2 regions of the Yoonia sp. JB2-21 genome follow, and region 1 is predicted to be linked to the other one. Evidence: riboswitches for the same ligand, from Rfam matches in the RefSeq annotation. Region 1 holds a riboswitch; the other holds the start of a gene.

The links. Region 1 has a riboswitch for thiamine pyrophosphate ahead of thiM (hydroxyethylthiazole kinase). Riboswitches for the same ligand answer to the same signal wherever they lie in the genome.
Region 2: another riboswitch for thiamine pyrophosphate. It lies ahead of thiB (thiamine ABC transporter substrate binding subunit); the one in region 1 lies ahead of thiM (hydroxyethylthiazole kinase).

The regions. Positions count from the first base shown of each region.
Region 1 covers NZ_JBVFUC010000001.1:2,170,374-2,176,332, forward strand. The annotation lists gene ACZ1G5_RS10840 (di-heme oxidoreductase family protein) at 1-601, shown strand, start outside; gene ACZ1G5_RS10845 (imelysin family protein) at 601-1,590, shown strand; gene ACZ1G5_RS10850 (DUF1513 domain-containing protein) at 1,590-2,645, shown strand; TPP riboswitch at 3,082-3,170, shown strand; gene thiM (hydroxyethylthiazole kinase) at 3,216-3,998, shown strand; gene thiE (thiamine phosphate synthase) at 3,989-4,639, shown strand; gene thiD (bifunctional hydroxymethylpyrimidine kinase/phosphomethylpyrimidine kinase) at 4,636-5,445, shown strand; gene ACZ1G5_RS10870 (3-oxoacyl-ACP reductase) at 5,442-5,959, shown strand, end outside.
Region 2 covers NZ_JBVFUC010000001.1:1,962,786-1,968,744, reverse strand. The annotation lists gene ACZ1G5_RS09795 (phosphomannomutase) at 1-1,029, opposite strand, end outside; gene ACZ1G5_RS09790 (DMT family transporter) at 1,159-2,019, shown strand; gene ACZ1G5_RS09785 (HD domain-containing protein) at 2,038-2,685, opposite strand; gene aroC (chorismate synthase) at 2,682-3,785, opposite strand; TPP riboswitch at 3,878-3,980, shown strand; gene thiB (thiamine ABC transporter substrate binding subunit) at 4,018-5,007, shown strand; gene ACZ1G5_RS09770 (thiamine/thiamine pyrophosphate ABC transporter permease ThiP) at 4,983-5,959, shown strand, end outside.

The DNA.
Region 1 (5,959 bases):
CTTTGCAGGTGATATCGGCATCTCTAACCCTCTGTTCCCCACTGCTTGGGGCGAGTGCACCCAAGTGCAGTCTACGTGTCGGGCGGCCCCACATGGCGACGGTGACGACCGCGAATTTGAGATCGACGCCGAAGGGTTGGAATTGGTAACTTTCTATAGTCGTAATCTGGGCGTTCCTGCGCGCCGGGATGTGGATGATCCGGAAGTCCTGCGCGGTAAGGAAGTGTTCTACTCAACAGGCTGTACCTCCTGCCACCAGCCGTCTTTTGTGACCCACCGCCTCGAAGGTCAGCCCGAACAGAGTTTCCAGCTGATCTGGCCCTACACCGACATGCTGCTTCATGACATGGGACCGGGGTTAGCAGATAATCGGCCAGAGGCACGGGCGACTGGCACCGAATGGCGGACGCCGCCTTTGTGGGGTGTCGGTTTGACCGAGCAGGTTTCGGGACATAGCTATTTTCTACACGATGGTCGCGCACGGTCTCTCTTGGAAGCCATGCTCTGGCATGGGGGAGAAGCGCAGGCCCAAAGGGATGCGGTGGTCGAAATGTCACCTGCTGACCGCGAGGCTTTGATTAGATTTGTGGAGAGCTTGTAATGCGCCGATTGCTCATCGCCCTTGTTTTCTTCTCACTACCTGCACAGGCAGATGTGCCGGATGTGCGTGCGATTATTGAGAACCATGTTATGCCGCGCTACCAAATCCTTGTCGCCGAAACAAATGACCTCGCCGAGATCGCATCACAGGACTGCGCATATCAAAACCAAGATCTGATTGCCGCCTTCCATGACGCGTTCGACGCATGGGTGCGCGTCAGCCATCTACGCTTCGGCCCCTCCGAGCAGGATGATCGTGCCTTTGCTTTGGCATTTTGGCCGGACCCGAGGGGATCAACACCACGCGCACTCGGCACGCTGATCGCCGAGCAAGACCCAGCGGTATCAAGCCCCGAAGGTTTTGGCGCGATCTCAATCGCGGCGCGTGGTTTCTATGCGCTGGAGTTCTTGCTGTTTGATGCACAATTCCTCGATCCGGAAAACGCCGACTACCACTGTGCCTTGGTAAGGGCGGTGACGGATGATATTGCCATGAACTCCGCCGCAATCCTTGCAGGTTGGGACGCGGGATATGCTGATTTGATGTCGGACCCCGGGAACGATACCTACCAAACGCCCCAAGAGGCTGCTCAGCAACTTTTCACCGCGCTTTCTACCGGCTTGGAATTTACGTCGCAGGCACGGGTCGGCCGCCCAATGGGAACCTTTGACCGACCGCGTCCAAACCGCGCCGAGGTCTGGAGGTCAGGGCGATCATTGCGTCATGTCATTCTGGCCCTGACGGCGACGCGCGAGTTGGCTTTACTGATGTCGAACGGCGACGAGGCGCTCGACGCAGCCTATGGGGTGGCGATCCAACAGGCGAACAGCCTCAACGACCCCGTCTTTGCCGCGGTCGTAGATCCTCAAGGACGCTTTCGGGTCGAGGTGCTTCAACAAAGCATTGATGCAATCCGAAGTATCCTTGCTGAAGAAGTTGGGCCTTCTTTGGGAATTGCCGCCGGTTTCAACTCTTTGGATGGTGACTGATGGCAACGCGGCGCGCATTCATCGCGGGACTGTTGTCCACCGGGTTGGCGCCCAAGCCATCTTGGGCCGAAGCAGGAAGCCCGGCGTATTTGTCCGCCGCGATGAAACCGGATGGCCGCTTCGTTCTTTGTGGACTAAGCGAAAGCGGCGCGATCACTTTTGAAATCCCTCTCCCATCACGAGGCCATGCAGCTGCCGCGCATCCGTTGCGTCCAGAAGCTGTGGCCTTTGCGAGACGTCCGGGGACCTACGCCATCGTTCTTGACTGTCGAAATAGCGCAGTAAGGGCAATACTGGAGGCACCCCCGGGGCGGCATTTTTACGGGCACGGGACGTTCTCTTCTGACGGTGAACTCCTGTTCACCACAGAGAATGACTATGAGGCAGCGGCAGGTGTCATCGGCGTTTGGGATGCGCGCAGTAATTACCAGCGTATCGGCGAGTTCTTATCCGGCGGGTTGGGCCCGCACGATATCAAGCTGATGCCTGACAGAGACACTCTTGTTGTCGCCAACGGCGGGATCGAAACGCATCCGGACACTGGACGCACCAAGTTGAACCTACCCACTATGCGCTCGAACCTGAGCTATTTGACGCTGGATGGGTCAGTTGAAGCGCAAATACATCTGGGTGCGGCGCATCAGCGGAATTCCATACGGCATCTGGCTGTCTCGGATAGTGGCGATGTCGCATTTGCGATGCAATGGCAGGGTGACTTGAACACAGACCTCCCGCTTCTTGGCGTGCATCATGGCGATACAGAACGTTTGGAGTTGTTAGAGGAAGCATCGGTTAGGGCGATGCAGGGATATCTTGGCAGCATCGCTTTCAACAGCAGCACCAGTCAGATCGCTACGACATCTCCTCGAAGCGGGCTTGTCCAGTTTTTTGGGCAAGATGGCTTGAACCACAGTTCCCATCTGGCTGATGTTTGTGGCGTCGCTGCGAGCCGAGCAGGTTTCATTGTTACAACTGGTACAGGGGAAATCCGCGAAACCACAAACGTCGAAACCAAGCACCAGATGGCTTGGGACAATCATCTGATCGCAATCTGAGGCCGCCAGAGCTGCGGTTGTGCTACAGGGCCACTTTTCCACGACCAATGTCTGCTTGGCGTGCTCTGCGGCCACTTGTGTAATTTGCAGCATTTCGGAGACATGGGCCCAGCACCCACAGTCGCCACATAGACCCGCTTTGGAAGATTGTCTGTCTTCCGATAGGTCTCCGCTGCTTTGTTCGGCGGAGCGGACAGGCACCGTATCCGTTCGGTTCCTCCCTTCCAAACCAATCACCAGCGACACGTTGGCAGAGAGTTTTCATCGTCTGAGGCCAATCTGCCTTCAAGAGCCGACCGACCGCGGCCGTGTTGCATGTGCATTCAGCCGCACTGGGCCCAAAGTGACCGATGCCACTTGCCATTGGTTTGTTAACTGCTGGCACCAGTACCTGCAGCGGAATAGCGATTGACCTCAATTCTTAGTTGGGTCAGCATGGAAGTGTCAGGGGCGCCGCAAGGCTGAGATGCACCCTTTGAACCTGAACCGGATAATGCCGGCGGAGGGAGGCACCATCGGACCCTGAGGGGTTTGGCGCGTCTTTCCGTTTTTGTGAAAAGGAAAGAACGCATGACACCCAATGCTGCTTTTGATGCCTTGCGTGTGCAGGCGCCATTGGTCCATTGCATCACCAACTATGTTGCCATGAACATTGCGGCGAATGTGACCTTGGCCGCGGGCGCGTCACCGGCGATGATCCATGCGCCCGAGGAGGTAGCGGATTTTGTGCCCGTCTGTGGCGCGCTGACGGTGAATATCGGCACCCTATCCGCCCCATGGCTGGAAAGCATGAAAGTAGCTGTCGCCGCGGCGGGCGCGGCCAACGTGCCGTGGGTACTGGACCCGGTTGCTCATTTCGCGACGCCGTACCGGGCCCGCGCCGCGCAGGAGCTGCTGGCGCTGCGCCCGGCGGTTGTGCGGGGCAATGCGTCCGAGATTGTGGCCCTTGCGGGCGGGGTTGGGTCCGGCAAGGGGGCCGATAGCGGTGACAGTGTCGCCGATGCGCAGAGCTTGGGCGTGGGCCTTGCCCGCAGCCAGACCTGTGTCGTGGCGGTTTCGGGGCCTGTAGATTTCATCACTGACGGCACCCGAAGTGCGACGGTTACCGGTGGCTCAGATTTGATGCCCAAGGTCACGGCGCTGGGCTGTTCGCTTACGGCGCTGGTCGGGGCCTATGCCGCTGTGGCGCCGCGCCTTGAGGCGACGCTTGCTGCGTTTGTCCATTTTGCCGAAGCGGGCGCGCGGGCGGGTGCCCAGGCGCGGGGGCCCGGCAGTTTTGAGGTGGCGTTCCTCGATGCGCTGCATACGCTTCAGCCGGGTGATCTGGACGAGGGGCGTGTGTCATGGTTGTAACGCCCGAGCGCCTGCGGCTCTACCTTGTCACCGACCCGCGCCGTTGTCCGGGCCCGCACTTGATTGAGACTGTGGCCGCTGCGGTTCGCGGTGGCGTGACATTCGTTCAGTTGCGCGACAAAGACGCCTCAACCCGCGATCGTATCGCGGTGGCGCGCGCCCTCAAAACCGTGCTTGCCGATACCGGTGTCCCGCTGGTCATCAACGATGATCTGGACGCGGCATTGGAAGCTGACGTGGACGGCGTCCACATTGGCCAAGACGACGTAAGCCCCGTGGTGGCGCGTCAGCGGCTGGGGTGCGGCAAGATCATCGGGCTGTCCTGTGAGGAGCCCGCGCAGGTTGCGGCGGCGGGCGCGGATCGTGCCGACTATCTCGGCCTTGGGACCGTCTTTCCGACCTCAACCAAAGCGGACCACAAGCCGACGGTTGGGATGGCTGGCCTGTCCGAAATGGTGCGTCTGGCGCAGGTTCCGACCGTGGCCATTGGCGGGTTGAACACGGCGCATGCGACAGATGTGCTCAGGACCGGATGTGATGGCATCGCAGTTGTATCCGCGATTTGCGGTCAGCCTGATCCGGAACATGCGGCGCGCGCGCTTGGCCGCGCCTTGCAGTCTGGGAATGAGGCTTCGATATGATCGGGAATGTATTGACTATAGCAGGCTCTGACCCGTCGGGCGGTGCAGGGATCCAAGCCGATCTTAAGGCCTTTGCGGCCAATGGGGTCTACGGGATGGCGGCGATCACAGCGCTGACCGCGCAGAATACGCAAGGGGTAAGCGGGGTCGAGCTTGTCCCGCCGGCGTTTGTGCGGGCGCAAATTGAGACTGTGTTTGCTGATGTGCGCGTTGATGCCGTTAAGATCGGGATGATCGCGACGGCCGAGATAGCGCGCGCGGTGGCCGATGCCTTGTCAGGCCATGCAGGCATTCCCATTGTGTTGGACCCGGTGATGGTCGCAAAGGGCGGCGCGCCTTTATTGCAAGACGATGCGATGGAGGCCCTGCGCACCGCCCTTGTGCCCTTGGCGACAGTCTTGACCCCGAACTTGCCCGAGGCCGCACGGTTGTTGCAACTGCCAGAAGCGCGCGACCGCAATGCGATGGCGCGGCAGGCTCGCGCGCTTGCCGACTTGGGCCCGCGTGTCGCGCTTGTCAAAGGGGGCCATCTCGTGGGTCGCGAAAGTCCCGATGTCTTGTGGGATGGTACCACGCTTCATTGGTTTGAGGGCGCGCGCACTGACACCAAGAATACCCATGGAACCGGCTGCACCTTGTCATCGACGATTGCAGCGCAGCTTGCCCAGGGTCTGACGCCAAGCGCTGCCGTGGCGCGCGCCAAGCAGTACGTGTCCGGCGCGATTGCAGCGGCGGACCTGCAGACGGTCGGGCAGGGCCATGGCCCCGTTCATCATTTCTACGAGCTTTGGAAGGATAAAACATGAGCAAAGCACTCAGCGAACAGACCGTCCTCGTCACCGGTGCCGGGCGGGGCTTGGGCGCCGCCATCGCAAGCGCTTTCGCCCGCGAAGGTGCCAAGGTGGTGATCAACTACCGCAACAGTCAGGTTGCGGCTGAAAATCTCGCGGCTGGCCTTGGGAAACATGCGGTAGCCTTGCAAGCCGATGTGCAAGACGCGGGCGCGGTGGCGCAGATGGTCAAAAAGGCCGAAGCACATTTCGGACCCATCACCACCGTCATCCACAATGCATTGGCCGACTACAGCTTTAACGGCGATGACCGATCCCCCATCGCGGCGCTGACAGCCGCAGAGATGCTGTCGCAGCACAGTACCGCTGTTCTTGGGGCATTGAACGTCATTCAGGCCACGACGCCAGCGATGGCAAGAGCCGGTTTTGGACGGATCGTCACCATCGGTACGAACCTCGTCCAGAATCCGGTGGTGCCATACCATGACTACACCTTTGCCAAGGCGGCCTTGCTTGCATTGACGCGCAC
Region 2 (5,959 bases), 210 kb from region 1:
GCGTGCAACATGCAGGACGGTCAGGATCGGCAGCAATGCGTCGCGTGTCATCAAAGGACTGATGTTGGCCGATGGTCCTGTTGCCGTGTAGCCCAAAAGAAACCCGCCATTGGCTTCGTATCCGGCGGCGTTGTTTTGTGCCATCGCTGCGATAACGAACGGTGATCCGATCTTGGTGCGTATCACATGGGCAAAGCTCCCGGACGCTTCGACCCCTGTATTGGATGAAACTGGCGTGACGACAGTTTCAGCCGCCAAATAGGTCGCAGTGATTTGCCCAAGAATATCACCCGGAACAACCGCACCGTTTTCATCCGTCAGAAGGGGGCGATCACCATCAGCGTCAGTCGATACGATCGCATCACAACGGTGGGTCACTGCCCAATCAGCCAGTTGTTGGCGCAAAGTGGGCGACAAGGCTTCGGTATCAATCGGAATGAACACATCGGACCGCCCAAGACGAACAACATCGGCGCCCAAATCCGACAGAAGCGACACCATCAAATCACGCCCCACTGCACTATGCTGATAAAGGCCAATCCTTTGGCCTTGTAGCGTATCCGCAAATGCGCGCTGCATACGGTTAGCATAGTTTTCGCCAACATCATGGCGCTCAAACATACGGCCCTGCTGGGTTACTGGTGCCGCAAGCCCCAGTGAAGCGTTGATATTGACCTCATCCGCCTTGGTGATTTCGCCATCTATTGAATAGAATTTCAAACCGTTACGATCTGCGGGAATATGACTGCCCGTGATCATGATAGCGCCTGATCCACCCTCTGATGCAGCAAGTGCCAAGGCTGGGACCGGAACAGCCCCACACCAAACGGCCTCGACCCCACATCCAACGACGGCATCTTGCACAATTCTGGCAATAGGCGCGGACGAGCTGCGCAGATCATGGCCGATCAAAACGCCTTGCCCCACGGGACAGGCCGCCAGAAACGCAGCAACATAATCTTCCACCAACGCAGGCGTCAGGGCGGATACCAAACCACGCAGTCCACTCGTTCCAAATTTTGGTCGCATTGGGTATGCCCTTATGTTGCGCGCACCTTAAAGTTGAACTCCCCATTCGCCTACTGAATTCTGTGGTTCAATCCACCGGTTGCACTTACCCACCTCAATTGAGTAGTCGCTGGTGTGAAGGGAAGCGGCATGGATATCAAAGCAGTAGCGATGGGGCTTGCCTTCGCATTGATGTGGTCGTCGGCCTTTACGTCGGCACGCGTGATTGTCGAATACGCCCCACCACTCAGCGCATTGGCGCTCCGGTTCCTGATTTCAGGCCTGATCGGCGTCGTGATCGCTTGGGCGTTGGGTCAGTCAGCGCGACTAAGCCGTAAGCAATGGCTTGGCGTGGTGATCTTTGGCGTCTGTCAAAACGCGCTCTATCTGGGTCTCAACTTTGTTGCCATGCAAACGATCCCGGCGTCTCTGGCAGCAATCATCGCATCCACCATGCCCTTGTTGGTGGCACTCGCGGGCTGGCTTGTCTTTGGCACAAAGGTTCGCCCTTTGGGCATTGCAGGCCTTGTGGCGGGTGTGATCGGCGTTGTGTTGATCATGGGCGCGCGGTTGCAAGGCGGTGCTGATGTTTTCGGGCTCTTACTCTGCATCATCGGTGTCGTTTCCCTGACCATTGCCACCTTGGCGGTACTCGGCGCGTCATCAGGCGGCAATGTGCTGATGATTGTCGGGCTACAAATGCTGGTAGGCAGCGCTCTGCTTTGGGTGCCTGCGCTAACCATCGAAGTTTGGGACTTTACATGGAACTGGCAACTGGTTGCTGCGTTCGTTTATACAACATTGGTGCCCGGTCTGGCCGCGACATTGGTGTGGTTCTTGCTGGTGGGACGGATCGGCGCGGTAAAAGCCTCGACCTTTCACTTTCTCAATCCGTTTCTGGGGGTCGCCATTGCCGCTGCCTTGCTGGGCGAGACAATCGGCATGCTCGACATCATCGGCGTTGCGATTATCGCGGGCGGGATCCTCGCGGTGCAGCTGTCCAAGCAATAGGGTGCGGCGTGATGCGTCCTACCATCCGCTTGGCGCAGCATCCAGTTCTTGGGCAAGCTGATCCAGAAACCCGCGCATCACCTCTGCGCGTTCGCGTGCAAGTCTTTTCCCGCCTTGTGTTTGCATGGTGTCAGGCAGGCGCAGCAATTTGCAGGCAAAATGATCAAGCGCGTATTGCGCATCATCCAGCGACCTGCTGCTTGCAAAGGGGTCTTCGTCATCAAAAAGCGGTCGGTTGAGGGCACCCGAGACAGCAAAGCAGCGGGCAATACCAATCGCGCCGAGGGCCTCGATCCGGTCCGCGTCCTGCACAATCCGCGCTTCCAATGTGCGTGGTGGGGTTTTGGCAGAAAAGCTATGCGCAACAATCGCATGCTTTGAGGCGGCGATTTCTTCAGGCGAAAATCCCAGCGTTTTCAGGATCGGCGCGGCCCTTTCCGCCGATCTTTGCGAAGCTTGGTTGCGTGCGGGATGATCCTTTGGCAGCGTAACAAAATCGTGCAGGTAGCAGGCCGCTGTCAAAACGCGGTGGTCGCTGGGCTGTTCTTCAGCGGCGATCAGTTGGGCATTGCGCCACACCCGGTCTGCATGCCCAAGATCATGGGCGCTGTCGGCGGTGCCGCTGTCGCGCAGATATACGCGCAAGGCATCGCGCAAATCACTCATCCGATCTGCCCACGTACCCCGCCTGTTTGCCCGCGGTCCAGCAACAGGTGATCAAGGATGACGCAAGCCATCATCGCCTCACCAACGGGCACGGCGCGGATCCCAACGCAGGGGTCATGGCGGCCTTTGGTCACCACTTCGGTGGCCGAGCCATCCATACGGATCGATTTGCGTGGGCTCAGGATCGACGACGTTGGCTTGACCGCAAACCGCACAACAACATCCTGCCCAGTGCTAATCCCGCCAAGAATGCCACCAGCATGGTTTGAGGAATATTCAGGCCCGTTTGGCCCCATGAAAATCTCATCCGCGTTGTCACGTCCGGTCAGTGCTGCCGCAGCCATGCCCTCGCCGATCTCCACACCCTTCACAGCGTTGATCGACATCATCGCAGCGGCCAGATCAGTATCCAACTTGGCGTATACGGGTGCGCCAATCCCTGTGGGGACGCCGCGCGCGACAACCTCAATAATCGCCCCAACCGAATTGTGATCGTCTTTGCGCAGCCATGCGAGGTAATCGTTCCACTCGGCTGCTGCCTCTGCATCAGGGCAGAAGAAATCGTTTTGGTCGATCTGGTCCCAATCAACCTTTGACCGGTCGATCTGTTTGGTGCCCATCTGGGTCATGTAACCTTTGATCTGCACATCTGGCGCAATCGCCTTGATCGCCTCGCGTGCGACGCCACCGGCGGCGACACGTGATGCCGTTTCGCGCGCAGACGACCGCCCGCCACCACGCGGATCACGCAGGCCATATTTCTGGTGATAGGTGATGTCGGCATGGCCGGGGCGAAAGGTGTTGATGATATCGCCATAGTCCTTGGACCGCTGGTCGGTATTTTCGATCATCAGTTGGATCGGGGTGCCGGTCGTTTTGCCTTCGTACACACCTGACAGAATTTTCACAGCGTCCGGTTCGTTGCGCTGCGTGGTATTCTTGTTCAGACCGGGACGGCGTTTATCCATCCACTGCTGGATCATTGGTGCCTCAAGCGGCACACCCGGCGGGCAGCCGTCAACTGTCGCACCGAGCGCGGGTCCGTGGCTTTCACCCCAGGTGGTGAAGCGGAACAAATGACCAAAACTATTGAGTGACATGGGACCTCTATCCTTTGCCAGACGGGTCTAGCGGTGCCCGCAATCAGGCTCAAGTGCTTTCCCTTGCGTCTGACCCTGATCCATCCTAGCTAGGACATACCTCGGGGGGCCATTCATTGGCTGAGATGCGCGCAGCGCGGACCCGTAGAACCTGAACCGGTTAAGACCGGCGGAGGGAAGGTTTAGCAATCCCGCTATCCCCCACATCCGCCCGTCGCATTTGGAGGATACGATGCGAAACACCACCTATCTGCCAGCTGTCGCGGGACTTGCTCTTTGTGCCTCAGGCGCATTGGCCGAGACCCCAGTGCTGCAAGTTATGACCTACGACAGTTTTGTCACCGAATGGGGCCCGGGTCCCGCTGTCGAAGCCGCGTTTGAAGCCGAGTGCGCCTGCGATTTGCAATTTGTGGGTGCGGGCGACGGTGCGGCTTTGTTGGCGCGTCTGCAATTGGAAGGACCACGTACCGAAGCAGATGTTGTGCTGGGTCTGGACACCAATCTAACCGCAGCAGCCCGCGAGACCGGACTCTTTGCGCCACATGGTGTTGAGGCTGATCTGGATCTGCCTGTTGAATGGACAGATACGGAATTTCTGCCTTTCGACTGGGGCTACTTTGCCTTTGTCGGCAATGCCGGGGCTGACGCGCCCGCATCATTGCGCGCATTGGCCGATAGCGACACGAAAATCGTGATCCAAGACCCCCGTTCGTCCACGCCCGGATTGGGTCTGCTGATGTGGGTCAAAACTGCATATGGTGATGAAGCTCCAGCGCTTTGGACGGACCTGTCAGACAATATCGTGACGGTTACCTCCGGCTGGTCCGAGGCATATGGCATGTTCCTCGAAGGCGAGGCGGACGCGGTGCTGTCCTACACAACCTCCCCCGCTTATCATCTGATCGCTGAAGATGACGACAGCAAGGTGGCTTGGGGTTTTGACGAGGGCCACTACATGCAGGTCGAGGTCGCTGGCAAACTGGCAGGTACCGACCAGCCCGAGCTTGCCGATCAGTTCATGGCCTTCATGGTTTCTGATGACTTCCAAAGCGTGATCCCGACAACCAACTGGATGTATCCAGCTGTCACACCCGAGGGCGGCTTGCCAGAAGGGTTTGAAACCTTGCTGACACCGGCAACGTCACTGTTGCTATCACCAGAAGATGCAGCCGCAGAGCGTGATGCCGCGTTAGACGAATGGCGCACAGCGCTGTCCCAGTAACAGCGCGCTGGCCCAGCGTCGTCGCAGCGGCGCTGGTGCTTGTGTTGACCTTTGGCACGCTGGGCGCTGTGGCCTGGCGTGCTGAATGGGACGGCGGCCTGGCTGCTGCTGATTGGGCTGCAATCAGGTTTACCGTCGTCCAATCTCTGCTATCCGCACTGCTGAGTGTTCTGTTCGCCATCCCCGTTGCACGCGCGCTTGCAAGGCGCCGGTTCAACGGGCGGCAATTGCTTATCACACTTTTGGGCGCCCCTTTCCTTTTGCCGGTTATCGTTGCGGTTCTTGGGCTTCTGGCGATTTTTGGACGTGGCGGGATATTAAATGACGGATTGGTTTGGCTTGGGTTTGAGCCAATCTCCATCTTTGGTCTGCACGGTGTCGTCTTGGCGCATGTTTTCTTTAACATGCCGCTCGCTGTGCGGTTCATTCTTCAAGGCTGGCTGTCAATTCCAGCAGAGCGCTTTCGACTGGCGGCATCGCTGAATGCACCAGTGGGGCGCCTATTGGAATGGCCGATGCTACGGGCCGTTGTGCCGAGTACTTTCCTTGTAATCTTTCTTATTTGTCTGACGAGTTTCGCGGTTGCCCTGACGATGGGCGGCGGTCCCCGCGCGACAACGGTCGAACTGGCGATCTATCAAGCCGTGCGTTTTGATTTCGATCTGGGGCGCGCCGCACTACTGGCCTGTATTCAATTCGCGCTTTGCGTGCTGGCGGCGGCCTTGGCATGGCGCGTGACCGGGAATGACCCTGTTGGTGCAGGTTTAGACCGTGTGGTGCAGCGGTGGGACGTTTCACGCCCCGCCGTTGACTATGCAGTTATCGCGATGGCTGCAGTGTTCTTGTTGCTTCCTTTGGCGATGATCATTCTGCGCGGTTTGCCGAACTTTCTTGATATGCCCAGCACCATTTGGACGGCTGCGTTGCGGTCAATCGGCGTGGCAATCGGATC